One region of the Streptomyces sp. Tek67B01 genome, then DNA from elsewhere that is predicted to be linked to it. Evidence: riboswitches for the same ligand, from Rfam matches in the RefSeq annotation. Region 1 holds a riboswitch; each other region holds the start of a gene.
The links. Region 1 has a riboswitch for cyclic di-AMP ahead of ACV7NM_RS08760 (M23 family metallopeptidase). Riboswitches for the same ligand answer to the same signal wherever they lie in the genome.
Positions count from the first base shown of each region.

Region 2: linked by a shared signal. The riboswitch ahead of ACV7NM_RS06205 (LysM peptidoglycan-binding domain-containing M23 family metallopeptidase) and the one ahead of ACV7NM_RS08760 (M23 family metallopeptidase) in region 1 are both predicted to bind cyclic di-AMP.
Region 3: linked by a shared signal. The riboswitch ahead of ACV7NM_RS19325 (transglycosylase family protein) and the one ahead of ACV7NM_RS08760 (M23 family metallopeptidase) in region 1 are both predicted to bind cyclic di-AMP.

Region 1 covers NZ_JBUYUY010000001.1:1,971,631-1,981,719, reverse strand. The annotation lists gene ACV7NM_RS08785 (CobW family GTP-binding protein) at 1-361, shown strand, start outside; gene ACV7NM_RS08780 (restriction endonuclease) at 362-2,500, opposite strand; gene ACV7NM_RS08775 (DNA gyrase/topoisomerase IV subunit A) at 2,602-5,058, opposite strand; gene ACV7NM_RS08770 (M16 family metallopeptidase) at 5,409-6,773, shown strand; gene ACV7NM_RS08765 (M16 family metallopeptidase) at 6,794-8,161, shown strand; cyclic di-AMP (ydaO/yuaA leader) riboswitch at 8,360-8,518, shown strand; gene ACV7NM_RS08760 (M23 family metallopeptidase) at 8,531-9,322, shown strand; gene ACV7NM_RS08755 (GntR family transcriptional regulator) at 9,539-10,089, shown strand, end outside.
Region 2 covers NZ_JBUYUY010000001.1:1,331,231-1,341,319, forward strand. The annotation lists gene ACV7NM_RS06180 (DUF742 domain-containing protein) at 1-249, opposite strand, end outside; gene ACV7NM_RS06185 (roadblock/LC7 domain-containing protein) at 246-677, opposite strand; gene ACV7NM_RS06190 (sensor histidine kinase) at 759-2,513, opposite strand; gene ACV7NM_RS06195 (MBL fold metallo-hydrolase) at 2,722-3,921, opposite strand; gene ACV7NM_RS06200 (SGNH/GDSL hydrolase family protein) at 4,071-4,856, opposite strand; gene ACV7NM_RS06205 (LysM peptidoglycan-binding domain-containing M23 family metallopeptidase) at 5,020-6,000, opposite strand; cyclic di-AMP (ydaO/yuaA leader) riboswitch at 6,005-6,177, opposite strand; gene ACV7NM_RS06210 (tyrosine-protein phosphatase) at 6,538-7,344, shown strand; gene ACV7NM_RS06215 (aspartate aminotransferase family protein) at 7,391-8,794, opposite strand; gene hpnH (adenosyl-hopene transferase HpnH) at 8,791-9,822, opposite strand; gene ACV7NM_RS06225 (phosphorylase family protein) at 9,828-10,089, opposite strand, start outside.
Region 3 covers NZ_JBUYUY010000001.1:4,281,487-4,291,575, reverse strand. The annotation lists gene ACV7NM_RS19350 (NAD(P)/FAD-dependent oxidoreductase) at 1-1,081, opposite strand, end outside; gene ACV7NM_RS19345 (Ppx/GppA phosphatase family protein) at 1,517-2,458, opposite strand; gene ACV7NM_RS19340 (DUF501 domain-containing protein) at 2,455-2,994, opposite strand; gene ACV7NM_RS19335 (FtsB family cell division protein) at 3,052-3,540, opposite strand; gene eno (phosphopyruvate hydratase) at 3,704-4,999, opposite strand; gene ACV7NM_RS19325 (transglycosylase family protein) at 5,284-6,006, opposite strand; cyclic di-AMP (ydaO/yuaA leader) riboswitch at 6,010-6,181, opposite strand; gene ACV7NM_RS19320 (transglycosylase family protein) at 6,458-7,516, opposite strand; gene ACV7NM_RS19315 (cytochrome P450 family protein) at 7,631-8,905, opposite strand; gene ACV7NM_RS19310 (globin domain-containing protein) at 9,036-10,089, shown strand, end outside.

The DNA of each region.
Region 1 (10,089 bases):
GAACCCGCGCCGGTTCATCGACTTCCTCGACCGCCGGCCCGCCGGCCTCTACCGGATCAAGGGCTTCGTCTACTTCGGTGTCCCCGGGCACGAGGAACGCTACGAGATCCAGGCGGTGGGCCGCTTCCTCCGCTTCGCCACCGCCCCCTGGGGACGGGGCGAGGCCCGGCTGACCCGGTTGGTGTTGATCGGCACCGACATGGACGGCGCCGGGCTGCTCCGCGAACTGGAGGCCTGTCGCGAGCCGGAGCCGCGGCAGGTGAGCCCAGAGAGCATGTGGGGAGTCCTGCGGTACGTCGCCCGGCCGGCGCGGAAAGAGGACGCCGAAGGCCGCCCGGAGGGAGGCGGCCGGGGCGTCTAGCTAGGCGACCTCTATGCCGAATTCGCCGAGCAGGTCTTCCAGGCCGCCCCGGTAGCCCTTGCCGCCGATCACGAACTTCCAGTCGCCCCCCGGTCGGCGCCGGAAGGACCCGAGGACCAGGGCGGTCTCGCCGGCCCGGCCGTCGGAGACCTCCAGTCGGTCGAGTTCCTGTCCGGCGGGGTCGAGGAGCCGGATGCGGGCCTCGGTGAAGCCGGCGAGATCGGCGTTCGGATCGACCTCCGGGTCGATCGCGGCGACGAGCACCAGACGGTCGGCGCGCTCCGGCAGGCCGTCGAAGTCGACCTCGACGGCGGCTTTGTCGGGCGCCGTGTGGGCCCCGGAGCGCACGGAGCCGTCCGGGGTCCGGGGGTTGTTGTAGAAGACGAAGTGGTCTTCGCCCAGCACCCGGCCGCCCTCGCAGACCAGCGCGCAGACGTCCAGAGCGACGGCACCCGACCAGGACATGCCGAGGACGTTGTAAGGGGCCGGGTCGGCCGCCTGCGCGGGCGGGGGCACCTGCCCGGACGCGGGGGAGGACGCCACCCCGTTCCCGGCCCCCGCCGCCGCCTCCGCCGTGGGTCGGCCGCCGTCGCCCAAGCGCCCCCGGAGTCCGTGCTGGTGCAGCAGCGCCACCAGTTCGGCCCCGGGAACCAACTCCAGCGGCTTGCCGTTGGCAAAGGTGTACGACCCCGGCCCGAAGGACGCGGTGGTGACCAGCACCCCCTTGTTCGCCCCCCTGTCCTGCACGGTGCCGTACAAGTCCCGCACCGCCGTCGGCGGGACGGTGTTCCGATAGCGCTTGACCTGGACGACGATCCGCCCACCCCGGATCGGCGCCGGGTCCAACGCCTCGACGTCCACGCCGCCGTCGCCCGACCGCTGCGTGGTCACCGCTTCCATGCCCATGGCCCGGAACAGCTCGGCGACCAGGTTCTCGAAGGCGATCGGGTCCATCGTGAACAGGTCGGGCTCGTCATCGCCGTCACCCGCGTGCCCGCCGTGGCTGACGACACCCCCGACCTCGCCGGGTCTGCGCCCCGGCCGCACCGCCGTCAACTGGTCCGGCCGGGCGGACAACTGCCCGCCCAATCCGTCGAGCAGACAGTCCACCGCGCTCACCTGCTCCAGGCGCAGACCGGCGAAGGCCTCGCGCTCGGCCCGCACGGTGGCCAGGACGATCCGCGCCTCGCGCCCCGTCACCGGATCGTGGTCGTCCACGAACCCGTTGACCACCACCGAGTCCAGGGCTTCGAACTCGTCCGCCGCGTACAGCTCGCGCAGTACCAGCAACACGCACTGGGCCAGCAGGTCCCGGTACAGGGCCCGCCGCTGACCCACGGGACGGGCCGTCTCCTTGTCCTGGTCGGTACTCGGCACGTACCGGACCGCCTTGGTCTCCGGAACCACCTCGAAGCGGGGCAGTTCCCAGTCCAGCACCAGTTGGCGGGCAGCCCGGTCGTATGCGGCGGACACCTGCCTCGGCAGTTGTCCGGGCCAGGCCGCGGAGGCGTACAAGGCCGCCGAGAAGTACTCGACCGCCGCTTCGGCGTCACGGTCGCGCAGCCGTCCGGCCAACTCGTCCAGCCCGCGGTTGTGTGCCCGGATCACGGCGAGTTGCTCGGCCGCCCAGCGCTCGTACTGCCGGCGGTTCTCGGCCAGCTGCTGTTGGCGCCGGGTCTCCGCCGACTGGGCCTTCTGTCGGGCCCGCGCATACCGCGCCTGCTCCTCACGCTCCGCCTGCACCCGCCGATAGGAGCCCAGCGCCATGCCACTGCTCAGCTGCTGGAACTCCTCGATGCGCGGCAGGGCCACCGGGTGCGCCAGAGGCCCGGGACGGAACGGTTCGAGTATCTCGCTCCGTACCAGCGAGGCCATCCGGAACGCCGTCGCCCGGCAGCCCAGCGCCAGCAGGTTCTGCAACGCCGCGACTTCGGCCTCGATACCCGCCGTGCGGCTGCGGGCCTCGGCTTCACGGCGTTGCCGGTAGGCGGCCTGCTGCTCGCGCTCGCCCCGGGTCACGTCCCGGTCCCAGGCCCGTCGGCGGCGCTCCGCTTCGCGCTGCTGGATCAACTGCGTCCGCTGCTGCCTGCGCTGCGCCTCGGCCCAGTTCCCGATCATCCCGCCCGACTGACGGCTCATCAGTTTTCCCCCGCCCCCACCACAAGCATCAACGGGAAAACACTAGTCGGCATTCGGGTGGTACGTCCCCCGGCGCGTACCACCCGAACCGACTGTTTGCGCTACAGCGCGCCGCCCGCCAGCGCCACGGCCGCGGCGGGAAGCGCCGTGCCGGAGCCGTCCCGGCGCGGGTCGACGGCCGGCAGCTCGGCCGGCGCGCCGCCGGCCGTCGCCGCGCGGACCGGGGCGTTGCCCGCCCAGGCCAGCGTCAGTACGTCCTCGCCCTTGAGGAACCGCTGGCAGCGCACGCCACCGGTGGCCCTGCCCTTGCGCGGGTACTGGTCGAACGGGGTCAGCTTCCCGGACTGGACCGAGTCGTCGAGCGTGCCGTGGGAGCCGGCCACGGTGAACACCATGGCCTCGCGCCCCGGGTCGACGGCCGAGAAGTGGATCACCTTCGCGCCCTCGGAGAGCTTGATGCCCGCCATACCGCCCGCCGGGCGCCCCTGCGGACGTACCTGACCCGCCGGGTAGCGAAGCAGCTGGGCGTCGTCGGTGATGAAGACGAGGTCCTCCTCGCCCGTGCGCAGCTCGACCGCGCCGACGATCCGGTCACCCTCCTTGAGGGTGATGACCTCCAGCTCGTCCTTGTTCGCGGGGTAGTCCGGCACGACCCGCTTGACCACACCCTGCTCGGTGCCCAGCGCCAGGCCCTGCGAGGTCTCGTCCAGCGTCAGCAGGCAGATCACCTGCTCATCCGCCTCCAACCCCGACAGGAACTCGGTGACCGGGGCGCCTCCGGCGAGGTTCGGCGCGGTGTGGGTGTCCGGCAGCTGCGGCAGGTCGATCACCGACAGCCGCAGCAGCCGCCCGTAGGAGGTGACCACGCCGACCTCGGCCCGGGCCGTCGCGGTGACCTGCGAGACGATCAGGTCGTGCTTGGCTCGGGGGCCGCCCTCCTCCAGCGGCAGCGGTTCGGAGGTGACCGTCCGCGCCAGCAGGCCGGTCGAGGACAGGAGCACCCGGCAGGGGTCGTCCGCGACCTCCAGCGGTACCGCCCCGACGGCCGCGGCTCCCGACTCCAGCAGGACCGTACGCCGTTCGGTGGAGAACTTCTTCGCCACCGCGGCCAGTTCCGAGGAGACGAGCTTGCGCAGCTCGCTGTCGGAGTCCAGGATGCCGGTCAGTTCGTCGATCTCGCCGGTCAGTCGGTCGCGCTCGGACTCCAGCTCGATGCGGTCGAAGCGGGTGAGCCTGCGCAGCGGGGTGTCCAGGATGTACTGGGTCTGGATCTCGCTCAGCGAGAAGCGCTCGATCAGCCGTTCCTTGGCCTGCGCCGAGTTGTCGCTGTCCCGGATGATCCGGATGACCTCGTCGATGTCGACGAGGGCCACCAGCAGGCCCTCGACCAGGTGCAGGCGGTCGCGCCGCTTGCCCCGGCGGAACTCGCTGCGCCGCCGTACGACCTCGAAGCGGTGATCGAGGTAGACCTCCAGCAGTTCCTTGAGGCCCAGTGTCAGCGGCTGCCCGTCGACCAGCGCGACGTTGTTGATGCCGAAGGACTCCTCCATCGGCGTCAGCTTGTAGAGCTGTTCCAGGACGGCCTCGGGGTGGAAGCCGTTCTTGATCTCGATGACCAGGCGCAGGCCGTGCGAGCGGTCGGTGAGGTCCTTGACGTCGGCGATGCCTTGGAGCTTCTTCGAACCGACCAGGTCCTTGATCTTCGCGATGACCTTCTCGGGACCGACCGTGAAGGGCAGTTCGGTGACGACCAGGCCCTTGCGGCGGGCGGTCACGTTCTCCACGGTCACCGTGGCGCGGATCTTGAACGTCCCGCGACCGTTCTCGTAGGCGTCCTTGATGCCGGACAGGCCCACGATCCGTCCGCCGGTCGGCAGGTCGGGGCCCGGCACGAAGCGCATCAGCGCCTCCAGGTCCGCCTGCGGGTAGCGGATCAGGTGCCGGGCGGCCGCGATGACCTCGCCCAGGTTGTGCGGCGGCATGTTGGTGGCCATGCCGACCGCGATCCCGGAGGAGCCGTTGACCAGCAGGTTCGGGTAGGCGGCGGGCAGCGCCACCGGTTCCCGCTCCTGGCCGTCGTAGTTGGCGGTGAAGTCGACGGTGTCCTCGTCGATCGACTCCGTCATCAGTGACGTGGCGTCGGCCATCTTGCACTCGGTGTAACGCATGGCGGCGGGCGGGTCGTCGTTGCCGAGCGAACCGAAGTTGCCGTGGCCGTCGACCAGCGGCAGCCGCATCGAGAAGGGCTGGGCCATGCGGACGAGGGCGTCGTAGATCGACGCGTCGCCGTGCGGGTGCAGCTTGCCCATGACCTCGCCCACGACGCGGGCGCACTTCACGTACCCCCGGTCGGGGCGAAGGCCCATCTCGTTCATCTGGTAGACGATGCGCCGGTGTACCGGCTTCATGCCGTCACGGGCGTCCGGCAGGGCACGGGAGTAGATCACCGAGTACGCGTACTCGAGGAAGGAGCCCTGCATTTCGTCGACGACGTCGATGTCGAGGATCTTCTCCTCGAAATCCTCCGGCGGCGGGGTCTTCGTGCTGCGGCGGGCCATCGCTGCGCGGCTCCTTAACCAAGAATGGGGTGTACTCGGGGTCTGACGGTGTGGCGGTCGGGCGGTGTGACGGTCGGGCGGTCGGCGGTCTGGCTCTTACGGTGATCGGTTCCGGCGGTACGTAGGTCCTGTCGGTCCGGCCGACGGTCCGGCCGGGTAGCCGACCGGTTTCGGCCGGTGCCGACGCGGACCATTGTGGCCCGTGGCACCGACAACGCCGACTCCGACCCTGGGGTCGCCCGGACGAAGTCGCGGGGAAGCCGGGAACTTCTCCGGTCGCCGACGCGCTTGCATACAGTGGCAGGTCTGACAGAAATCTCTGCATCGCGATTCGAAGGGACCACATGCCCATGGGTCACACGGCCACAGCCCAGGCCGGCTCCGGCGGCCTGACAGCGACCGAGCACCGGCTGGCCAACGGCCTGCGCGTGGTGCTTTCCGAGGATCACCTGACTCCGGTCGCCGCCGTCTGCCTCTGGTACGACGTCGGCTCCCGCCACGAAGTCAAGGGACGGACCGGTCTGGCTCACCTCTTCGAGCACCTGATGTTCCAGGGCTCGGCGAGCGTACCGGGCAACGGGCACTTCGAGCTCGTCCAGGGCGCCGGCGGTTCGCTCAACGGCACCACCAGCTTCGAGCGCACCAACTACTTCGAGACGATGCCCGCCCACCAGCTGGAGCTCGCGCTGTGGCTGGAGGCGGACCGCATGGGCTCGCTGCTGGCGGCCCTGGACGACGAGTCCATGGAGAACCAGCGCGACGTCGTCAAGAACGAGCGCCGCCAGCGGTACGACAACGTCCCGTACGGTACGGCCTTCGAGAAGCTGACCGCCCTCGCCTACCCGGAGGGCCACCCGTACCACCACACGCCCATCGGATCGATGGCCGACCTGGACGCCGCGTCCCTGGAGGACGCCCGCGCGTTCTTCCGTACGTACTACGCGCCGAACAACGCCGTCCTGTCGGTCGTCGGCGACATCGACCCCGAGCAGACGCTCGCCTGGGTCGAGAAGTACTTCGGCTCCATCCCCGCCCACGACGGCAAGCAGCCGCCGCGCGACGGCTCGCTGCCCGAGGTCATGGGCGGTCAGCTCCGTCAGGAGATCGTCGAGGAGGTCCCGGCCCGCGCGCTGATGGCCGCGTACCGGCTGCCGCACGACGGCACCCGCGAGTGCGACGCCGCCGACGTGGCGTTGACCGTCCTGGGCGGCGGAGAGTCCTCCCGCCTCCACAACCGACTGGTCCGCCGGGACCAGAGCGCCGTCGCGGCCGGCTTCGGTCTGCTGCGCCTCGCGGGCGCTCCCTCCCTGGGCTGGCTGGACGTGAAGACCTCCAGCGGGGTCGAGGTGCCCGCCATCGAGGCGGCCGTGGACGAGGAACTCGCGCGGTTCGCCGCCGAGGGCCCGACGGCCGAGGAGATGGAGCGCGCCCAGGCGCAGCTGGAGCGCGAGTGGCTGGACCGGCTGAGCACTGTGGCCGGCCGCGCCGACGAACTGTGCCGCTTCGCGGTCCTGTTCGGCGACCCGCAGCTCGCCCTGACCGCGGTCCAGCGCGTCCTCGACGTCACCGCCGAGGAAGTCCAGGCCGTCGCCGCGGCCCGGCTGCGCCCCGACAACCGCGCGGTGCTCGTGTACGAGCCGCTCAACGCGGAGTCCGGTGCGTCCGACGAGACCGACGAGACCGACGACACCGAGAACGAAGGGGCGGAGCAGTGAGCGACACCGCAGCCGTCACGATGACCCTCCACCCGCAGCCGCAGGCCGGCGAGGCCAAGCCCTGGGCCTTCCCGGCCCCCGAGCGCGGCGCGCTGCCCAACGGGCTGACCCTGCTGCGCTGCCACCGCCCTGGCCGGCAGGTGATCGCCGTCGAGATCAACCTCGCCGCGCCGCTGGACGCGGAGCCCGAGGGCCTGGACGGCGTGGCCACCATCATGGCCCGCGCCCTGTCGGAGGGCACCGACAAGCACTCCGCCGAGGAGTTCGCCGCCGAGCTGGAGCGCTGTGGCGCCACGCTCGACGCGCACGCCGACCACCCGGGCATCCGGGTCTCCCTGGAGGTCCCGGCCTCCCGCCTGGCGAAGGCCCTCGGTCTGGTGGCCGAGGCGCTGCGCGCCCCCGCCTTCGCGGACGGCGAGGTCGACCGGCTGGTGCGCAACCGGCTCGACGAGATCCCGCACGAGTTGGCCAACCCGCAGCGCCGCGCCGCGAAGGAGCTCTCCAAGGAGCTCTTCCCGGCCACCCTCCGGATGTCCCGACCCCGCCAGGGCACCGAGGAGACGGTCTCCCGGATCGACTCCGCGGCCGTACGCGCCTTCTACGAGGCCCATGTACGCCCCTCCACGGCCACCGCGGTGGTCGTCGGCGACCTGACGGGGATCGACCTCGACGCGGTCCTCGCCGACACCCTGGGCGGTTGGACGGGCGGCAGCTCCGAGGCGCTGCCCGTGCCCCCGGTGACCGCCGACGACACCGGGCGAGTGATCATCGTGGATCGGCCCGGCGCGGTCCAGACGCAGTTGCTGATCGGCCGCATCGGTCCGGACCGGCACGACCGCGTCTGGGCGGCCCAGGTGCTCGGCACGTACTGCCTGGGCGGCACCCTCACCTCCCGCCTGGACAAGGTGCTGCGCGAGGAGAAGGGGTACACCTACGGGGTGCGCGCCTTCGGCCAGGTGCTGCGTTCCACCGCCGACGGCAATGGCGCCTCGATGCTGGCCATCAGCGGATCGGTGGACACGCCCAACACCGGCCCGGCGCTGGACGACCTCTGGACGGTGCTGCGCACCCTCGCGCAGGGCGGCCTGACCGACCCCGAACGGGACGTAGCCGTACAGAACTTGGTGGGTGTTGCCCCGCTGAAGTTCGAGACGGCGGCCTCGGTGGCGGCCACCCTCGCGGACCAGGTGGAGCAGGAGCTCCCGGACGACTACCAGGCGCGCTTGTACGCGCAGCTCGCCGCGACCGGCACGGTGGAGGCGACCTCGGCGGTCGTCGCGGCGTTCCCCGTGGACCGGCTGGTCACGGTCCTGGTGGGCGACGCGGCGCAGATCGCGGAGCCCGTACGGGCCCTCGGGATCGGTGAGGTCACCGTCGTCGCCAACTGACGCGCATGACACGCGACTTGGCTTGAGGGACTCCGGCGGCTTGTCCGCCGGAGTCCCTTTTGCCTGTTTGGTGGTGTGGTTGTTCGTATGTGCTGTGGCGTAGGTAACAAAAACGCGCGTCTGTTTGGAGATTGACTGATGATCCGCCTAGCGTCGGCCGTGCTGTCCGTCAGTTGTGCCCGCCGCACCCGCGGCACCGGACAGCGATCGCCGAGTCCCCGTCAGGCGCGAGCCTGGGGAGCCGGGGACCCACTTGTGTCCCTGGGGTGAATCGGACCACCTCGCAAGAGGGGCCCGTAGGAGACCTTCCTGCTCCGAACCCGTCAGCTAACCCGGTAGGCGAGAGGGAAGGAAAGGATCAAACCCTTCATGGGCAGTCGTGCCGCCGGTAAGCACCGTGGTTCCAGTCGTCTGAGCCGCAAGACCGCCGGTTACGCCGGCATAGCCGCCCTCGCCACCACGGGTGTCGTCGGCACGTTGGCCGTCCCCGCGTTCGCCGCGGACAAGGCCGCCGCCCCCTCGATGGAGGACACCGGCCTGGGCGCCGTGGTCGTCGCCGACGAGCTCCACAGCGAGATCGAGTACCAGGCCGAGTCCCAGCAGCGCGCCGCCGAGGTCACCGCCGCCAAGGCGCAGGCCGAGGCCGATGCCAAGACGCGGGCCGCCGAGGCCAAGCGGCTCGCGGAGGCCAAGGCGAAGACCGAGCGCGACGCCGCCGAGCGCGCGGCCCGCGAAGAGGAGCGCAAGCGCCTCAACACCTTCGTCGCCCCGATCGACGGCTCGTACGTCAGCACGCAGTACAAGGCCGGCGGCGGCATGTGGTCCTCCGGCAGCCACACGGGCATCGACTTCCATGCCGCCGAGGGCACCACCGTCCACGCCGTGGGCGCGGGCACCGTCGTCGAGGCGGGCTGGGGTGGCGCGTACGGCAACAACGTCGTCATCCGGCACAACGACGGCACCTACACCCAGTACGGGCACCTGCTCTCGCTGAGCGTCTCCGTCGGCGACCAGGTCACCGCGGGCCTGCAGATCGGCATCTCGGGCTCCACGGGCAACGCCAGCGGCCCGCACCTGCACTTCGAGGCCCGCACCGGCGCCACGTACGGCACGGACATCGACCCGGTGGCGTACCTGCGCTCGCACGGCGTCAACGTCTGACGGCACCGCTTCGGTCGAAGGCCCCGGCTCACCGAGCCGGGGCCTTCCGCGTGTGCTGCCGGGCCCCGCGTCCCGCCGGCGATGTTTAGTATTTCCGGCCGTTCTCGGAATTCGTCGCGTGTTGCAATAGAGTCGCAGTACGGTCGTGGCTGTAACGCCGGCGGTCAGCCGTTCACGGTTGAGGGTCGGCAGTCGGAATGAGAGCGGAGTCCGGCCTTGCGTATTCCTGCGAACGCGGTATGCACAGCAATTCGTGACGACATCGTCTCCGGAGTCTTCGAACGGGGCGGCAGACTGACCGAGGAGGTCCTCGCCCGCCGGTACGGGGTCTCGCGCGTCCCCGTCCGCGAGGCGCTGCGCACCCTGGAGGCGGAGGGGTTCGTCACCACCCGCCGGCACGCGGGGGCCTGCGTCGCCGAGCCCACCGACCAGGAGGCGGCGGACCTGCTGGAACTACGGGCGCTCCTTGAGCCGCTCGCCGCCGCCAAGGCCGCCCGCCGGCGCACCGAGGGCCACCTCAAAGTGTTGCGAGGTCTGGTCAGGCTGGGCCAGGAGCGGGCCAGGAGCGGGCGGGGGGAGGATCTTCGCGCCCTGGGCGGCTGGTTCCACGAGACGCTCGTACAGGCCTCCGCCAGCCCCGGGCTGATCTCCGTCTTGACCCAGACCCGGCACAAGATCGCCTGGATGTACGTGGTGCGGGCCCCGGCCCGGCCGGTGGATTCCTGGGCCGAGCACGGCGCGATCGTCGACGCGGTGGCGCGGGGTGA
Region 2 (10,089 bases), 640 kb from region 1:
CTCGGCGACCGTCACCGCCGACGCGCCGGCGCACAAGCGCAGCGCGAGGGTGTGTTCGGCGCCCAGTGGCGCACGCGGGCGTACGCCGGTCGCCGCCACCAGCGAGAGCAGGTCGAGGGCGACGGCGGGCCGGGTCCGGCCGCCGCTCGCCGTGTACGGCCGCATGACCCGGCCCGCCGTTTCGTCCAGCCAGGGAACCGTGTCCCGTCCCGCGCCGGCTCCGTACGCCCCCCGTGCCGTGGCCCTCATCGCTCCGCGTCGGCGACGGTCCGCCGCGGTGCGGCCGCCAGGTAGGGACGTACGCTTTTCACCAGCATCGCCATCTCGTAGCCCAGCACCCCCGCGTCGGCATCCCGGTCCGCGAGTACCGCCAGGCAGGTGCCGGCCCCGGCCGCCGATACGAACACCAGCGCCGTGTCGAGTTCCACCACCACCTGCCGGACCTCGGCGCCCTCCGCGAACCGGGAGCCGGCGCTGCGGCCCAGCGAGTACAGCCCGGAAGCCAGCGCCGCCATGTGGTCGGCGCTGTCGGCGTCGAGGCCGTGCACACAGCTGACGAGCCCGTCCGCCGTGAGCAGCACCGCGCTGCGCGTGTACGGCACCCGTTGGACCAGACCGCTCAGGAGCCAGTCGAGATCCGAGAGTCGGCTCGTCCTGGTCGCCACTTCGCCGCTCATGGGGGTGCGCTCCTTGCTGGGGTGGGGGGTGGTGAAGGGGATGGGAGAGGGAGGGGACGCGGGTCCCGGCACCGGGCGCCGTCACGGCCGGGGCTCCGACTGGGCCCTGTCGAAGCCGCGTTGGAAGGCCGCCATCAGGTCCGGATCGTGTACCGCGGGCTCGGCTTCCGGGATGCGGCGCGGGGCCGGCGCCTCACGCAGTTGGGGTACGACGTGCTCTTGGGCGCGGCGGCGGGGCAGTGCCGGTCGGTCGGCGTCCCGGTCGGGGTCCCTGCGCGCGGCGGGCACGGTGAAGGCGACCGGGACCAGACCGGCGTCGACGGCGAATCCGGGCTCGGCGGACGGGTCGGCGGGTGGGTCGGCGGGTGGGTCGGCCGCGAAGCCGGGGCCGGGGTCCGCCACGGTGTACGGAACCGGCACCGCCTCCCGCTCCGGCTCCGCCTCCCGCTCCGGCACCCACCCCGGCACCGCGAGCGGCTCCGCCCACGCCGGCGCCGTCGGGCGCGCGTCCACCGGCTCGGGCGGACGCGGCGCGGGAGTGGTCACCCGTACGGGTTCCAGCGGGGGCGTCCGAGCCCCCGCCCCGGTCCCCCACGAGGTGGCCCGCGCACCCCCGTGCGCGTCGGCGAGGTTCGGCGCCGGCTCGCCCAGCAGTTCCTGCGGCAGGACGAGCACCGCGAGCACACCGCCGTAGATGTTGGACTTGAGCTCGACGGCCACGCCGTGTCTGCGCGCCAGTGCCGACACCACGAACAGGCCGATCCGTCCGTCCGCCAGCAGGTGCCGCACGTCGATCCGGTACGGATCGCCCAGCAGGGCGTTCATCCGGTGCTGCTCCTCGGCCGGCATGCCCAGCCCCCGGTCCTCCACCTCGACCGCGATGCCGGAGGTGACGCGTTCCGCGCGCACCACCACATCGGTGTCGGGGGCGGAGAAGACAGTGGCGTTCTCGATGAGTTCGGCCAGCAGGTGCACGACGTCGGCGACGGCGTGCCCGCGGAGGGTGCCGCCGGCCGGGGGCACCACCTTGACGCGGGTGTACTGCTCGACCTCCGCGACGGAGGAGCGCAGCACCTCGCACAGGTCGATGGGCCGGGTCCACTGCCGCCGGGAGGCGGCGCCCCCGAGCACGGCGAGGTTCTCGGCGTGGCGCCGGATGCGGGTGGCGAGGTGGTCGACGTGGAAGAGCTCTTTCAGCAGGTCCGGGTCCTCGACCGTGTCTTCCAGGTCGTCCAACAACGAGATCTCGCGGTGCACGAGGGACTGGAGCCGACGCGCGAGGTTGACGAAGACCTCGACCTTGCGGTCGCTGTCGGACGGGACGATCTGCCCGGCCAGACGCACCAGGGAGCCGTACGCCTGCTCGCGCGCGCCGCGCAGCTCCTGCCCGAGCAGCCAGAACTCGTCCAGGCGCGCGGGGTCCGCGCCCGGCGGCGGCCCGCCCGGACCGCCGCGGACCGGGCCGGGCGGGATCTCCCCCCGCTCCAGCCGGTCGAGGGCCGCCCGCAGTTCCTGACGGCCGCGCAGGCTGGAGCGGCGCAGGGACTCGCAGCGTTCGCGTACTGCCATGGCGGCGCGCCGGCCCCCGAGCAGGGCGGCGGCGAGCGCCCCGACCGCGAGCAGCCCGCAGCCGGTGAGGACGGGCCAGAGCCGGGGGTCCCGGGTGCCCGCGCCGCCGCCGAGCTGCAAGGTGAAGATCACGGCGGCCGCGCCGCTGAGTCCGGCGGCGAGCGTGGGCAGGACGGCGGCCCGCACCAGTTGGGGGCGTAACTGCCGACCGGGGCCGGTCACGGCATGTCTCGACGGAGCGTGGCGGGCGGCGCGGTATCCGGACATCGGGGTCCTCGGTACGTGGGGCCCGGGCCCCCGGCGTCGCCGGAGCCCGGTGGTGATCACCGGATACCCACGCTAGACCGCACGCTCCCGCCCGGGACGGCGAGTTGGGCAACTTCACCAGGGTGCTTACCGCCTGGGAAGGAGCGCTCGTACGACAGCCCGAATCCGCCGGCCCACGCGGAGCCGTCTTCCGCCCCGCGCCGCGCCGCTACGAGCCCACTGCCTCCGGTTCCTCCCGGGTGACCACCGGCGCCCGCTCGGCCGCCACCGACCGCGGGTGGCCGGCCGGTACGGGCGTGCCGTTCGCGACGAAGGGACGCCACCACGGCTCGGCCGGCGCGTCGGCGGCCCCCGGCTCGAAGGGCTGGCCCGGTACGGGCAGGGCGATCGCCGCACCGGCCGTCTCCGCCGCCGCGAAGGTGCCCTCGCCGGGCTCGTCCCACGGGTGCGGCGCCAGATTGAAGGTGCCCCAGTGGATCGGCAGCATGGTGCCGCTCGGCGTTCCGCCCTGGAGGTCGAGGTGGGCGCGCATGCCTTCCTCGGGGGTCATGTGGATGTCGGGCCAGTACTCGGAGTACGCCCCGATCTGGATCATCGTGGCGTCGAACGGGCCGTGTGCTGCGCCGATCTCCTCGAAGCCCGGGAAGTAACCCGTGTCACCGCTGTGGTAGATCCGGTGCGCGTCGCCCGCGACGACCCAGGACGCCCACAGGGTGAACTGCTGGTTGCGCAGGCCGCGCCCGCAGAAGTGCCGCGCGGGTGTGGCGGTGAGGGAGAGACCGGCGATCTTGGTGCTCTCGTTCCAGTCCAGCTCGCGCAGCCGGTCCGCCGGGACTCCCCAGCGCTCCAGGTGCGCGCCGACGCCGAGCGGCACGGCGAAGACCGTGTCCGTACCGGCCAGCGCCTTGATGGTCGGCAGGTCGAGGTGGTCGTAATGGTCGTGCGAGATCACCACGACGTCGACCTCGCCCAGCGAGGCCAGCGGTACCGGCACCGGGTGCAGCCGCTTCGGCCCGGCGAAGGGGAAGGGGGAACACCGCTCGCCCCACACCGGGTCGAACAGCACCCGGCGGCCGTCGATCTCGGCGAGGACGCTGGAGTGCCCCATCCAGGTCAACCGCAACCCGCTCGCCGGCGGCTTGGCCAGCTCGGCCAACGTCGTCGGGTACACGGGGATCGGCGCGCCGGGGTTGCGCCGCAGGCGCTGCTCCTTGTGGAAGTAGATCTTGGCGAACTCGGCCATGGAGCCGGAAGGCCTGGTCCGGGCCCCCACCGGGTTTTGGAAGACCCCGTCGGCGAAGTTGGGCGAGCGCAGGATGCGCTCCAGCCGCGCGCCGGACGGGTCCGCGCCGAAGGCTTCGGGCCTCAGGGCACGCAGCCGGGGACGCAGGGGACGGGAGCCGGACAAGGCGCCTCCTGTGAGGATGGGGGCAGGACGGTCGTACGTGTCTACGACCATCCCAACGCACACCGGGCCCCGAGGATTCCGCTTGCCGCCCCCGGCGTGTCGCGCCCTCCCGTCCCGCCGGCCCCCGCCCCGCCCACGTCGCGTACTCCCTACAGCGGCAGCAGGTCCGGCCGCTTCGCCTCGACGTGGTCCCCGGAGGACTCGCCGCGCAGCCGCCGCCCGATCCAGGGCACCAGGTGTTCGCGCGCCCACTGGACGTTGTCCCGCGTGACGTCCACCGACCCGCGCGGCCGCTCCGGCGGCCACGGCTGGTCGGGGTCGGCGGGTACGTCCAGACCGAGCACCTGGGCGGCGCGCAGCGCGACCCGGGTGTGTCCCTCGGGCGAGAGGTGCAGCCGGTCGGTGTCCCACGCCCGCCTGTCCTGAACGGACTTGAGGGACCAGAGGTCGAGCACCGGGCAGTCGTACCGGTCGGCGATGGCGCGCACGTGCGCGCTGTACGTCGCCACCTTCCCCCGCAGGTGCTTGAGGACCGGCACGCCCCGGGTGTCGAACCCGGTCGTGATCATGACCCGGCCGACGGAGCCGGCGAGGTCGGCGACGGCCGCCTCGAACCGCTCCGCCACGTCGTCCGGGTCGGTTCCCGGACGGATGATGTCGTTGCCCCCCGCGCAGAAGGTGACGAGGTCGGGCGCCAGGGCCTTCGCCCTCGGGACCTGCTCGGCCACGATCTGGTCGAGGACCTTCCCCCGAACGGCCAGGTTCGCGTACCGGAAATCGTGTTCTTCCCGCTGATCGGCCAGGAGTACGGCCAGCCGGTCCGCCCAGCCGAGGTACGAATCCCCGGGTCCCGGGTCCCCTACGCCCTCGGTGAAGCTGTCCCCGATCGCCGCGTACGAGCCGATGGTCTTGAGTGTCGTCTTCGTCGCTGCCACAGCACGACATACTTCACCCCCACGGGCGACCTACGCCAACGTAAGCAGGGTTTGACGGACCGTGATCTATGCCACGATGCACATGAGGAATAAGAAACGCGTGAGGCCGGAACCCCCTCGGGGTCCCGGCCTCACGCGTTCACACGCTCACGCCGCGGCGACGTCAGACGTTGACGCCCTTGGAGCGCAGGTACGCCAGCGGGTCGATGTCCGAGCCGTACGAGGGGCCGGTGCGGATCTCGAAGTGGAGGTGCGGGCCGGTGACGTTGCCGGTGGCGCCGGAGAGCCCGATGCGCTGGCCGGCGGTGACGCTCTGGCCGACCGAGACGGACAACTGCGAGAGGTGGCCGTACTGGGAGTACTTGCCGTCGGCGTGCCGGATCACGACCTCGTTGCCGTACGCCCCGCCCCAGCCGGCGGTGACGACGGTGCCGGCGCCGACCGCCTTGACGGTGGTGCCGGTGCTCGCGATGAAGTCGACGCCCGTGTGGTAACCGGAGGACCACATGCTGCCCGCGAGCTTGTACGGGGTGGAGGTGCCGCCGTCGACCGGGGCGACGAATCCGGACGCCGTGACGGCACCGGTGGAGGAGCCGGAGCCCTGCGCGGACGGGGCGGCCGGCGGCGCGTCGGCGGAGCCACTGCCGGAGCCGGACTCGGAGGGCGCCTCAGCCGTGCCGGAGGAGCGGTGGGAGGAGGTCGGAGCCGAAGCCGAGCCGGTGCCGCGCGGGGCCGCCTTCGCGGAGGCGCCGTCCCGGTGCCCGTCCTGGTCACCGTGGCCGCCGAGGGTCAGCTTGAGGCCCGGGTGGATGAGGGAGGGGTCCGCGCCGACGGCTTCGCGGTTGTCGGCGTACAGCCGCTCCCAGCCGCCGGACAGGTGGCGGTCCGCGGCGATCTTCGACAGGTAGTCGCCGGGCACGACGGTGTAGACGCCGGGGGCGGCGGCCGGGGCCGCGGCGGTCACCGTCGGGTAGGACGCGGGGAGCTGCGGGGCCTGGACGGGCAGGGCGGCGGCGGGGGCGGCGTGGGCGCCGGCGGCGCCCATCAGCGGCAGGGCCAAGGCCGCGCCGCCGGTACCGGCGGCGGCCAGTCCGCGGGACATGGCACGGGACTTCGGGCGGCGGTGCTTGCCGTGTGCGGGCATGACGAATTCCTCTCCGTCGCCTGCGAGGTGAGCTGTCGGGTTCGGACTGGAGATGTCCGGCCGTACGCGCCAGCGACGCACGACTTCACCCCGAGCCGTTCCGGCGGGAAGATCCGGAACAGCGGCTTACCTGGTTCCCCCGCTCCTGCCGCGCGCGTGAATAGTCGGGTGCGGTTCCCGGGCGGCGGCAGGATTCGGCGGTCCACCCGGATCGATCGCGAAGGTAATCCAGCGGGGCCGTGCACAACAAGCCATGAATTCCCTGACGCAATAGCAGATTTGAAGGGCCCGCTGAATTCCCGTCACCCTCCGTCCATTCCGGCCCCTCAACGACCCTCACGACAAGGGAATTCGGGTTTTGCGATCAGGCACGCTCGGTCACCGTATGATCTGGCTCACGGGGTCCGGCGTGATCTCGCCCCCGAACATGGCAAGTTGTTCCCAACCGGCTCAATTCGGACAGTGCGACGGCGGCCCGACGATGGGCGCCCACCACCCCGGCCGTGACGGCCCACGACGATGCGGAGGACCTGGCCCGTGACCCAGCAGATAGCCGCCGACCCGCCCACGGAGCCCGAACTGTCCGGAGTGCGCAATTTCCGTGACGTGGGGGGACTGCCCACCACCGACGGACGGAGGGTCAGGTCAGGACTCCTCTTCCGAAGCGGACATCTGGCACATGCCACCGAAACCGACGTGGAATTCCTGACCTCGCTCGGTCTCCACACCGTTTTCGACTTCCGCAACGGGGCGGACCACGCGATGGAAGGGCCGGACGTCGACCTGCCCGGCGTCCGGAACGTGAACATTCCACTGACGGACCCGGCCGACGGCCGGGAGTTCTGGAAAATGGTCCGCGACGGCGACCTGGGGCAGCTCCGCGGCCTCCTGGGCGAGGGAAGGGCCGCCACCCGCATGAGGAACTCCTACCGGGGGATCATCAGGGACCGGACGGCCGAACACGGCCGGGTCGTGCACGCGCTCGCCCAGGACAGCGTCCCGGCCCTGATGCACTGCGCGGCCGGCAAGGACCGGGCGGGACTGTCGATCGCCGTCACACTGCTCGCCCTGGGGGTCGAGCGCGAGGCGATCGTGGCGGACTACCTGGAATCGAACGCGCCGCACAACCGCTACCGGGTGCGGCGCCGCGACGACTCGCCCGACGCCCGCTCCCCCGAGGTGATGGAGCTGCTGGCTCCGCTCTTCGACGCCCGCGCCGAGTTCCTGACCACGGCCTTCGAGACGATCGACGGGACATGGGGCGGGGTCGAGCCCTACCTGGCCGAGGGACTCGGGCTCACGCCCGCCACCCTCGGCCGGCTCAGGGACCGGCTGCTCGACTGAACCACACGGCCCCGGGGCCAGAGGCCCACGGCCCCGGGGCGGCGCGTCAACGGTTGCCGACGGCCTGCTTCACCAGCGTCCTGCCGAAGTCCCACATCAAGGCGCCCCCACCGTGCGCCTCGTCCATGACCTCGCGGAAGGCGCAGACGAACCGGTCCACGTCCCCCTCGTCGATGATCAGCGGCGGGATCAGCTTGATGACCTCCAGGTGGTCTCCGGAGACCTGCGTGAGGATCCGGTGCTTCTGCAGCAGCGGCACCACGACCATCTGCGCGAAGAGCCCCTTGCGGGCCGCCTGGAGCATCGTCCAACGGCTGCGCAGCCCGAGGGAGGACGGCCGGCCGAACTCGATGCCGATCATCAGCCCCCGGCCGCGCACCTCGTACAGCAGCTCGTACTCGTCCACCAGGGCCGCGAGCCGCCCGCGCAGCAGGTCGCCGGTCGCCCGGGCGCGGGCCACGATCCCCTCGTCCTCCATGACGGTGAGCACCGCGAGTCCGGCCGCCATCGCCTGCGCGTTGGAGCCGAAGCTCGCGGAGTGCACCAACACCCGGTCCATGGAGGAATAGACCTTCTTGAAGATCCAGTCCTTGCCGAGGGTCGCCCCGACCGGTACGTAACCGCCGGACAGCGCCTTCGCCACGCACACCAGGTCGGGTTCCAACCCCGGTTCGTTCTGGTACGCGTAGAAGTCACCGGTACGTCCGAGGCCGGTCTGCACCTCGTCGGCGATCAGCAGCGCCTTGTGGCGGCGCAGCAGGTCCTGCGCCGCGAGCAGGAAGCCGGGCGGCGGCGCGAGGACGCCCTTGCCCTGGATGGGCTCCACGACGAACGCCGCCACGTCGCCGCGTTTCAGCTCCCGCTCCAGCGCGGCCAGGTCGCCGAGCGGGATCCGGGTGTCGGGCAGCAGCGGCGCGAAGCCGTCGCGGAAGCCACCCTCGCCGTTGACCGAGAGGGAGCCGGTGGTCAGGCCGTGGAAGGCGTGGTCGCAGTAGAGGACCCTGGGGCGTCCCGTGGCGTACCGGGCGAACTTGAGGGCCGTTTCCACCGCTTCCGTGCCGCTGTTGCCGAAGAAGACTCGGTCCAGGTGGGGGCTGTGGGAGAGCAGCTTCTCGGCCAGCAGCCCGGGCAGGGGCTGGCAGTCGAAGCGGGTCAGGTCGGCGAGCTGGGCGTCGAGGACGTCGTGCAGGGCCTGGCGGACGACCGGGTGGTGCCGGCCGAGACCCATCACGCCGAAGCCGGCGAGCATGTCGAGGTAGTCGTTGCCCTCGGCGTCCCAGAAGTGGGCGCCTTCCGCCCTCTCGTAGACCTTGTCGAAACCGATGGTGTGCAGCATCCGGGGCAGCTGGTGGTTGAGGTGCCGGGCGTGCAGTTCGTACCGCTCGGCGCCGCGTTCGGCCAGCAGGGCCCCGAGGTCGAAGCCCTTGCCCCCTCCCGTCGCGGGCGTCATGCCGACGTGCCGCGATTGCCGCCGATCGTCTCCCTGGCCGCGCGCAGGGACTCCTTGAGGGAGCCCATCGTGGCGAGGACGGCGGTCGGTTCGTACCCGCAGTGCGCCATGCAGTTCGCGCAGCGCGGGTCCTTTCCGCGCCCGTACTTGCTCCAGTCGGTGTCGTCGACCAGTTCCCGGTACGTGGGGACGTATCCGTCGCTCATCAGGTAGCAGGGGCGCTGCCAACCGAAGAGGGAGTAATTCGGAATGGCCCAGGCGGTGCAGGGGAAATCGGCCTTGCCTTCCAGGAAGTCCAGGAAGAGCGGGGAGTGGTTGAGCCGCCAGCGCCGCCGGTTGCCGCCGGCGAATGCCTTCTTGAAGAGTTCCCTGGTCTGCTCGACGCCCAGGAAGTGTTCCTGGTCGGGGGCCTTTTCGTAGGCGTAGGCGGGCGAGATCATCATTTCGTCGACCTTGAGGTCGTCGTTGAGGTAGTTCAGCACCTCGATGATCGTCTGCGGGGTGTCGGTGTTGAAGAAGGTGGAGTTCGTGGTGACCCGGAAGCCGCGACTCTTGGCTTCCTTGATGGCGGCCACCGCCTCGTCGAAGACGCCTTCCTTGGCCACGGACTCGTCGTGCCGCTCGCGCAGCCCGTCGATGTGCACCGCGAAGGCGAAGTACGGGGAGGGGGTGAACTTCTCCAGCTTCTTGCGGAGCAGCATCGCGTTGGTGCAGAGGAATACGTACTTCCTGCGGGCGACCAACTGCCGCACGATCTCGTCGATCTGGGGGTGCATCAGGGGTTCGCCACCCGCGATGGACACCATGGGGGCCCCGGATTCCAACACGGCGCCGACGGCTTGGGCGACCGGCATGCGCTGCTTGAGCACCCCCGCCGGGTGCTGGATCTTGCCACAGCCCTCGCAGGCCAGATTGCAGGCGTAGAGCGGCTCCAGCTCGACGATCAGCGGGAACTTCTCACGCTTGCGGAGCTTCTGTTCGAGAAGATACGTCCCGACCCTGATGGACTGTCGCAACGGCATGGCCATCTGGCTCACCTCCTGGGGAGCAGCAAAGAACGGTGCCAGTCATAAAACGCGGGCAATACTGCACGCAATACGCGGAAGGCCGATATTCCTCCCCGAACCGTGCCGATTCGGACGAGCTCATGCTCCGGAGCGTCCACGATCACCCGGACGGCCGCAACCGGACGGCTCGCGCCCCGGGTGGCGGTCCACAGGGTGGCCGCGGATTCCATGTCGACGGCGATCGCGCCGGTGGCGCGCAGATGGGCACGCTCCTGGCCACGTACGACA
Region 3 (10,089 bases), 2.3 Mb from region 1:
TGTTGGAGTGCGCGTACTCGTGCTGCGGGAAGCCCCGCATGCCCGAGATGACGTTGTCGCCGAGGACCTTGGCCTGGCGCAGCGCGTGCTGGGCGTTCGGCGGGCACCAGGCGTTCTCGACGCCGGCCTTGCGGGCGGCGACGTCCGGGACCTGGGCGTTGTCGCCCGCGGCCCAGATGTAGTCGGTGCCGGTGACCTGGAGGGTCGGGGCGGCGTCGACGTGGCCGCGCGGGCCCAGCGGGAGGCCGTAGCGGGCCAGGACCGGGTTCGGCTTGACGCCGGCGGTCCAGACGATGGTGTTGGAGTCGACCTCGAGGCCGTTCTTCAGCACCACGTGGCCGTCCACGCAGGAGTCCATGGAGGTGTTGAGGTAGATCTCGATGCCGCGGGACTCGAGGTGCTCCTTGCCCCAGGTGCCGAGCTTGGGCCCGACCTCGGGGAGGATCTTGTCGGCCGCGTCGACCAGGATGAAGCGCATGTCCTCGCGCTTGATGCTGGAGTAGTACTTGGCCGCGTCGCGGGCCATGTCCTCGACCTCGCCGATGGTCTCCGCGCCGGCGAAGCCGCCGCCGACGAAGACGAAGGTGAGGGCCTTGCGGCGGACGTTCTCGTCCGTCGTGGACTCGGCCTTGTCGAGCTGCTCGAGTACGTGGTTGCGCAGGCCGATGCCCTCTTCGACGCCCTTCATGCCGATGCCCTGTTCGGCGAGGCCGGGGATCGGGAAGGTGCGGGAGACGGCGCCGAGCGCGATCACCAGGTAGTCGAAGGGCAGCTCGTACGCCTCGCCGACCAGCGGCGTGACGACGGCGACCTTGCGGTCCTGGTCGATGCTGGTGACCCGGCCGGTGAGAACCTCTGCCTTGGGCAGCACGCGTCGCAGCGGGACGACGACGTGCCGAGGCGAGATGCTGCCTGCGGCCACTTCGGGGAGGAAGGGCTGGTAGGTCATGTACGAGCGCGGGTCGACAACCGTGACGGTCGCCTCGCCGTAGCGCATCTTCTTCATGATGCGCTTGGCTGCGTACAGGCCTACGTACCCACCTCCTACAACGAGGATCCTGGGACGCTCCGTGGTGCTCATGGAACGAGTATCCAGCACCCCCAGGGGTGACGCTCGTGAGCCCCTTCACAAGGTGCTCGGCACCCTCTGCTACACTGCGCCGCCCACGTGACCCAGGTCATGGCGCCGAACGGGAACCACCGTGTAACGGGAGTCGTTGTTCACCCGTCCTGAACTGGCCTCCTGGGCCGAAAACGGAGTAGACCACCGGGTTCGTGGATACCTACCGGGCCGCCCCGCACGCCTCCGACAATCGCACGAACGCTCGCATAAAAAGGGCCCGCAGGGGCCCGGAGCGCCCCGCAGGACCCCCCGCTTCACCCTGCGGGCCTTTTTTCCTTGTGAAGAACTTCACGAAGCTCGTGCATTCGAAGGTTCTTCCGGCTCTCGAACAGGCGCCCACAAGGTCCCGTCCACGCCCGCTCCAGGCCCGAACGACCCGCGAACCAGGCCCACTCAGGCCACGGACCAGGCGATGCCGTCGAGGATGTCGTGCTCCGAGACGACGACCTCCGAGGCGCCGACGCGTTCCATGACCGCGAGCAGGACGAGGGCGCCCGCTCCGATCACGTCGACCCGGCCCGGGTGCATCACCGGGACGGCCGCGCGCTCGGCGTGGGTGGAGGTCAGCATCCGCTCGGCGATCTCACGGACCTCCTCGTAGGGGATCCGGGAGTGGTGGATGGCCGGCGAGTCGTACTCCGGCAGGCCGAGCGCGATGGCGGCGATGGTGGTCACCGAGCCCGCGAGGCCGACCAGGGTGCGGGCGCGCCCCAGCGGGACCGTCTCGGCGGCCAGGTCCAGCGCGGCCTCGACGTCGGCCCGTATGGCGGCGATCTGCGCCTCGGTCGGCGGATCGCTCACGACCCCGTCCACCACCAGGTGGCGCTCGGTCATCCGGACGCATCCCACGTCCACGGAGCGCGCCGCCTCGACGTGCTCCGAGCCGACCACGAACTCGGTGGAACCGCCGCCGATGTCCACGACCAGGAACGGCCGCTCCAGGTCGGCGCGGCCCGTGAGCTCCTTGGTCGCACCGGTGAAGGAGAACTCGGCCTCCTGGTCCCCGGTGATCACCTCGGGCTCCACACCCACGATGTCCAGGACGCCCTGGACGAACTCCTCGCGGTTCTCGGCGTCCCGCGAGGCCGAGGTGGCCACGAAACGCACCCGCTCGGCGCCCAGCTCCTTGATCACCGCCGCGTACTCGCGGCAGGCCGCGAACGTGCGCTCCAGCGCCTCCGGGGCCAGCCGGCCCGTCTTGTCGACGCCCTGGCCGAGCCGGACGATGATCATCCGGCGGTCCAGCTCCACGAAGTCACCCGTGGCCGGGTCGCAGTCGGCGACCAGCAGGCGGATGGAGTTCGTACCGCAGTCGATGCCCGCCACCCGGGTCACCGCGACGACTCCTTCTCCCCCGAGCACGGCGTGACGCAGGGCCCCTTGGCCCACCACTCGGGCAGCATCGCCAACGCCTCGTCGCCGAAGGGGTTCACCCCGGGCCCCGCCGCCAGCGAGTGGCCGACCAGGACGTGCAGGCACTTGACCCGGTCCGGCATGCCGCCGGCGCTCGGGAAGCCCTGGAGCACCTCGATGGCGTCGCGGCGGGTGATGTAGTCCTCGTGCGCGGCCCGGTAGGCGGCGGCCAACTCCGGGTCCTCGGCGAGCCGGGCCTGCATCTCCTTCATGACGCCGTTGGCCTCCAACGTGCCGATCGCACCGGCGGCGCGCGGGCAGGTCAGGTAGTACAGCGTCGGGAAGGGGGTGCCGTCGGGGAGCCGGGGCGCGGTCTCCACGACGTCCGGCTGCCCGCAGGGGCAACGGTGGGCGATGGCGCGCAGGCCGCGCGGCGGGCGGCCGAGCTGCTGCTCGAACGCCTCGATGTCCGCGGCGGTCGGCTCGGTGCGGTCGGTCTGGGGCGGGGGCGTCTGCATGCCTGGGGTACGTCTCTTCGTTTCGTGTGGTTGGTCTGGGTCGGTCGTCGGTCTGGGTCAGTCGCCGGGCCGGTCGGCCTTGTCGACGCCGTCCCAGACGTTCGAGTACCAGGGCCGGTCGGAACCGGCCTGCCCGGTGCGGCGGTGCTCGGCGGCCTCGGCCCCGGGGTCGTTCATGATGTAGCCGATCTCGCCCGGGCGCAGGAAGTGCAGGTGCTTGCGCGCCTGCTGCTCGGCGTAGGCCGGGTCCTGCCAGCGTGCCTTCTCGTCGCGCAGTTGTTCCAGGCGCTTGCGCGCGCCGTCGGCGGCCCGCTGCTGGTCCGCGATCTCCGAGCGCTGGGACACGTACTGGCGCATCGGATACGCCAGGGCGACGACCAGCGTACAGAGGACGAGGACGAGCAGCGCCGCCCGGCCGGTGAGCCGACTGCGGCGGACCTGGCGGCGCGACTGCGAGCGGTAGACGTGCGCGGCGGTCCGCTCACCGAGCTGCTTGAGCCTGGTCGCCGTCGAGAAGGTGGAGAACCGATCCCGGTTCCCGGCCATGGCCCCGCCTCCCCTTAGCACGCGCTACGCAATACGTCCCCGCACACGGTACGGGACCGAGTGCGGGGACGTACGGAGGCCGGCGCCGCGAGGCGGTTATTGGCCCGTGCCGCGCTTACCGCTCCGCGGAGCGCTGTGCCTATGGGTCCGCGGAGCGCTGTGCCTACTGGTCCGCAGGGCGGAACCGCGGGAACGCGGAGCGACCCGCGTACACGGCGGCGTCGTCAAGGATCTCCTCGATGCGCAGCAGCTGGTTGTACTTGGCGACGCGGTCCGAGCGGGCCGGGGCGCCGGTCTTGATCTGGCCGCAGTTCACGGCGACGGCGAGGTCGGCGATGGTGACGTCCTCGGTCTCGCCGGAGCGGTGCGACATCATGCACTTGAAGCCGTTGCGCTGGGCCATCTCGACGGCGTCCAGGGTCTCGGTCAGCGAACCGATCTGGTTGACCTTGACGAGCAGGGCGTTCGCGGAGCCCTCCTCGATGCCGCGGGCCAGACGCTCGGGGTTGGTGACGAAGAGGTCGTCGCCGACGATCTGGACCTTGGCGCCCAGGCGGTCGGTGATGGTCTTCCAGCCGGCCCAGTCGTCCTCGAACAGCGGGTCCTCGATGGAGACCAGCGGGTACGCCTCGACGAGCTCGGCGTAGTAGTCGGTCATCTCGGCGGCCGAGCGGGACTGGCCCTCGAACTCGTACTTGCCGTCCTTGTAGAACTCGGACGCGGCGACGTCGAGCGCGAGCGCGATGTCCTTGCCCGGGGTGTAACCGGCCTGCTTGATGGCCTCGAGGATGAGGTCGAGCGCGGCGCGGTTGGACTCCAGGTTCGGGGCGAAGCCGCCCTCGTCGCCCAAGCCGGTGGAGAGGCCCTTGGTGTGCAGGACCTTCTTGAGGGTGTGGTAGACCTCCGCGCCCCAGCGCAGCGCCTCGGAGAAGGACTCCGCGCCGATCGGGGCGATCATGAACTCCTGGATGTCGACGTTGGAGTCGGCGTGCGACCCACCGTTGAGGATGTTCATCATCGGAACGGGCAGCAGGTGCGCGTTCGGGCCGCCGAGGTAGCGGAAGAGCGGCAGGTCCGAGGCCTCGGACGCGGCGTGCGCCACGGCGAGGGAGACGCCGAGGATGGCGTTGGCGCCGAGGGAGGCCTTGTTGTCGGTGGCGTCCAGGTCGAACATGGCCTGGTCGATCAGCCGCTGCTCGGTGGCGTCGTAGCCGACGAGCTCCGGGCCGATCTGCTCGATGACGGCGAGGACGGCCTTCTCGACACCCTTGCCCATGTAACGGTTGGGGTCACCGTCACGGAGCTCGATGGCCTCGAACGCTCCGGTGGAGGCGCCGGACGGGACTGCAGCACGGCCGGTGCTGCCATCGTCGAGGCCCACCTCGACCTCGACCGTGGGGTTGCCTCGGGAGTCCAGGATTTCCCGGGCTACGACGACGTCGATGGACGGCACGAGCATCTCCTTCTGGGATGTGACGCTGGGTGTGCGATGGCAGGGGCCGATGGGACGGCCCTGCCGACTAGAGCCTAACCGGCTCCGGGCACGGGACCGGCCGACCGCCCGGGTCCTGGGACGAAAAAGCGGCCGTACGCCTGCTTTCCCGGACAAAGGGAGTGCCCTTCGACCGCCGTACGGCCGCGACCCGGTGGCGCCGCCCGCCTTCCGGCCGCGGACGCACCACCGCCCGGCGCGTGGAGGGGTACGCGCCGGGCGGTGGTCGGACTCGGGGGTTACCCGATGGTTCAGCTGAGCTTCAGCTTCTGGCCCGGGAAGATCAGGTCGGCGTCGGGGACGATGTCCTTGTTCAGCTCGAAGAGCTTCTCCCAGCCGCCCTTGACGCCGTTCACCTGGGCGATGGTGCCCAGCGTGTCGCCCTCCTTGACCTCGTACGAACCGTTGCCCGTCTTGGGGGCCTCGGTCTTCGGGGAGGTCTTGGGGACGGCCTCGGTGGAGCGCTCGGAGCGGGTGACCGGGGCCTCGGCGCGCTTGGTCGCCGTCTTCGGCGCCGGGGCGGCTTCCTTCGTCTTGGTCTCCGCCTTCGGGGCGGGCTTGGCGGCCGGGGCCGAGCCGCCACCGCTGTACGAGGAGTTCGACAGGCCCACGCCACAGGACGGCCACGCGCCCTTGCCCTGGCTCTTGAGGACCTTCTCGGCGACGGCTATCTGCTGGGACTTGGAGGCCTGGTTCGCCTGGGAGGCGTACGCCTTGCCGCCGTAGGCGGCCCAGGTGGAGGACGAGAACTGCAGGCCGCCGTAGTAACCGTTGCCGGTGTTGATGGCCCAGTTGCCGCCGGACTCGCACGCCGCGACGTGGTCCCACTCGGAGGCGGACGCGGCGCTCGCGGAGCCGGCGGCCATGAGGGGCGCGGCGACGGCGACGCCGGCGACACCGGCGAGCGTGACGATGCGGGTGGTCCGCTCGATGGCCGTGGCGCGGCGGTGCTTGCCCTTGCCGGAAAGCAGCATGGAGTTTCTCCTCACCGACGCCTGCGAGGTGAGCTGTCGGGTTCGGGCGAGTGAGTTGCCCGGCCGCGCGACCAGCGCGCGGCTTAACCCCTAGCCGGTTGTGTGACCGTCTCTCAACGGCCTTTCCCGGCACCTACCTTGGTTCCCCCGCTCCTGCCTTCGGCGCTTGACGCGACGACTGTTCTCTCCGTCCGCCGGCAGGATTCGGCGATGCGGTCGAAGAGGCTCGCGGTGACGAGCGATTCAGAAGGTAGACAGGTCTCTCCCCGATGTTCAACGAGGGACATCGGGGAGAAATCGACCTGCTTGCGTTCCGCTTAGGGGCGTTTTCGCAGGTGAGGGCGGGGTTTGCGGGAGCTTCGGTACGAGACACGCCAGTTGACCGGAAGAGACGCATGTCTCACTTGCGGATAACGGGCATTCAGCTCTTTACGGCTGCCCGAAGTGCCCGTTATTTCTTGGTTAGATCCAGATTCTGACCGGGCTTGATGAGGTCGGCGTCGTTGCCGATGACCTGCTCGTTGGCCTGGTAGAGCGCGTTCCAGCCCCCCTTGAGCCCCTGGGCGTTCGCGATGGCGGTCAGGCTGTCGCCCGCCTTCACCGTGTACGTGGGCTCCGACGCCACGTCAGGCGTCGCGGGCGTCTCGACCGCCGCCGGACCGCGGTGCTTGCCGCCGCCCTCCGTCGCGGAGTCCGTGGTGGGCGCGTTCGAAGGCGCGGACGGCGTCCCGGTGGTCGGCGCGGCCGGCGTCGTGGGCGTCCCGGACGGGGACGGCGTGGCCGGGGTCGTGGGGGCGCCGGGGGTGGTCGGCGTCGTCGGCGTGGCCGGGGTCGTCGGCGACGTCGGGGTCACCGGGGCGGTGGTGGCCGGGTCGCCGGGCTGTGTCGGCGTCGTCGGCAGGTCCGGGTCGGGCATGACGGGCAGTCCGCTGTTGGGCGCGAGCGGCGCGATGGGCAGCGTGAACGGCGCCGTGGCGGACGGGCTCGGGGCACCGGGGGTCGGGGTGGGCGCGCCGAAGTCTGTGGCGGGGTCGCCCGGGTCGGCGTCCGGAACGGCGGCGTCGGGGCGGGAGGGGCTGGGGGCGACCTTCCGGGGGGTGCCCAGCGCGCCCGGGTCCACGTCGGCGGCGGGGCCGTCTTTGACCAGCCCGGACGACGCGGCGCACAGCGGCCAGGCCTGGGGGCCCTGCGAGGCCAGGACCCGCTCGCCGACGGCTATCTGCTGCGACCGGCTGGCGAGGTCGGGGCGCTTCGCGTACTCCAGGCCGCCCGCGTTGTTCCACTGCTCCTGGGTGAACTGGAGTCCGCCGTAGGCCCCGCTGCCGAAGTCGGCGCTCCAGGTACCGCCGCTCTCGCACTCGGCGACGCTGTCCCACGTGGACGTGTCGGCGGCCGAGGCGTTGGTGGCCGCGAGCAGCGGGAGCGCCAACGCGGAGCCCGTGACTCCGGCGGTGACGACAAGGGCGGGTACCTGGCGGGGGCGTCTGTGGCGGCCGTTCCCGGAACGCATGTAGTGCACCTTTCGCATAACGGCGGGGTAACGGCAGAACCTAGCCCCCTTCGAACGCATGTCACAAGTTCGACCGGTAACTGACTTCGGGTCAGCTCGTGCCCGGTCGCGCCCTCACGTGTTTCGGGGTGTGAAGCGGACCGGAAGCGTGCGCAGGCCACGCATGATCAGTCCGCCGCGCCACCGCAGGTCCGCAGGTGGAACGGCCAGTTCCAGATCTGGCAGACGCATCAGCAAACTCGCGAGCGCGGTCTGACCTTCGAGCCGGGCGAGCGGGGCACCGAGGCAGTAGTGGATGCCGTGGCCGTACCCGAGGTGCTGATTGTCACTTCGGGAGAGGTCCAGGGTGTCCGGTTCCGCGAACCGCTCGGGGTCCCGGTCCGCCGCCGCGAGGACCACGAGGACCGGGTCCCCCACGGCGATCTCCTGCCCGCCCAGGACGAACGACTCGGTGGCGAAGCGCCAGGTCGCCAACTCCACCGGGCCGTCGTAGCGCAGGAGTTCCTCGACGCCCGTGGCCAGCAGGGCGCTCTCCCCGGCGGCCAGTGAGGCCTGTAGGCACTCGCGCTGACCGGGGTTCATGAACAGGGCGTGCAGCCCGTTCCCGATCAGATTGACCGTGGTCTCGAAACCGGCGAAAAGCAGGATGAAAGCCATGGCCGTGGCCTCGGCCTCCGTCAGGTGGTCGCCGTGGTCACTGGCACGGATCAGGTCCGAGATCAGGTCATCGCCCAGATCGTCCCTTTTGCGGTGGATGAGTTCACCGAGGTACGTCCGCATCTGCTTGACCGAGCGGGCCACACCGCCGCGCGGCCCACCGCCGTGGCGGATCATCATCCCGGCCCAGTCCCGGAAGTCGTCCTGGTCCTCGCGGGGGACGCCGAGCATCTCGCAGATGGCGTAGATGGGGAGCGGGAAGGCGAACTCGTGGATGAGGTCCGCCTCACCCCTGCTCTCGAACCGCTCGATGAGGTGGTCGGTCAGTTCCTGCACCCTCGGGGTGAACGCCGCGACCCTGCGCGGGGTGAAGGCCTTCGACACCAGCCGCCGCAGCCGGGTGTGGTCCGGCGGGTCGATGTTCAGCAGGTGCGTCATCAGCTCGGCCTTGCGCTCGCCCGGGATGCCCGTCTTGCCCTTGGCGTGCGCGGGCTCCGCGTGGTGCGCCGGGTTCTTGCTGAGCCGCTGGTCGGCGAGGGCCTGGCGGGCGTCGGCGTACCGGGTCACGAGCCAGGCCTCGACCCCGCTGGGCAGCTTGGTCCGGTGCACGGGCGCGTGCTCGCGCAGCCAGGCGTACGCCGGGTACGGATCGGTGGCGAACTCCCAGTCGAACAGGGTGGGTCCCTGGGGGGAGGCGGGGTCTTCGGGGGCTGCGGGAGTCGGCTCGTGCACCCGCCGACCGTATCCCGACCGCCGACCGCCATCCGCTATGAGCGGTTCGTCGGGGCTGGCCGTAGATACGCCAACCCTTGACCCGGCCCGCGTTCGCCGTTCCTACTTCGGTGCTGTGGACGTAAGGATCTTGAAGAGCAGCTTCGCCGTGGTGGAGAGACGCGCCGAGCACGCGGCCAGGTTCTTCTACTCCCACCTCTTTTGGCACCACCCCGAGATCCGCGCCCTCTTCCCCGCCTCCCGGGAGGAGATGGAGCGGCAGCGCGACCGGCTGTTCGCCGCCCTCGCCCACGTCGTCGCGCATCTGGAGAGCGAGTCGCTCCTCCCCTATCTCCGCGACCTCGGACGGGACCACCGCAAGTTCCTGGCCGGCCCCGAGCAGTATGAGGCCGTCGGCGCCAGTCTCCTCGCCGCGCTGGCCGAGGCCGCCGGCGAGGCGTGGACCCCGGCCGTGGCGCGGGCTTGGGCCGAGGCGTACCGGGTGATCGCCGGCGTGATGACCGCCGCGGCCGCGCAGAGCGAGGACCCGCCCTGGTGGGACGCTCGGATCGTGCGCCACCTGCGGTACGGGCGGGACGTCGCCGTGCTGACCTTGCATCCGCACGCCCCCCTGGGCTACCGGCCGGGCCAGTACGTGAGCGTGAGCAGCGACCGCGCCCCGGCGACCTGGCGCACGTACTCGCTGGGCAACGCGCCCCGCCCCGATGGGACGGTCGACCTGCACGTGAGCCGGATCGAGGGGGGCCGGCTCAGCACCGTCCTGGTCGGCGCCGCCGACCCGGGCGAGACGCTGCGCCTCGGGGCGCCCGGCGGCGCTCTGACGCTGCGCCGTGACGGCCGCCCCGTCACCCTCATCGCCGCCGGCACCGGCTGGGCACCGGTCCGGGCCCTGCTGGAGGAGCTCGCGCAGCACCCGCCGGATCGGGACGTACGGCTCTTCGTGGTCGCGCGGGACGCGGCGCACCTCTACGACCGCCCGTTCATCGACGCGTACGCCGACGCCTTCGGGTGGCTCGCCGTCACCTACATCACCCCGGCCCCCGGGCAGCACCGCATCGAGGCCACCGACCGGCTCGCGACCGCGCTCGGGCACCGCGGGCTGTGGTGGGAGCAGGACGTCTACCTCAGCGGGCCGGCGCCGTTCATCGAGTCGACGGCCCGCCTCCTGGAGCGGCTGGGCGCGC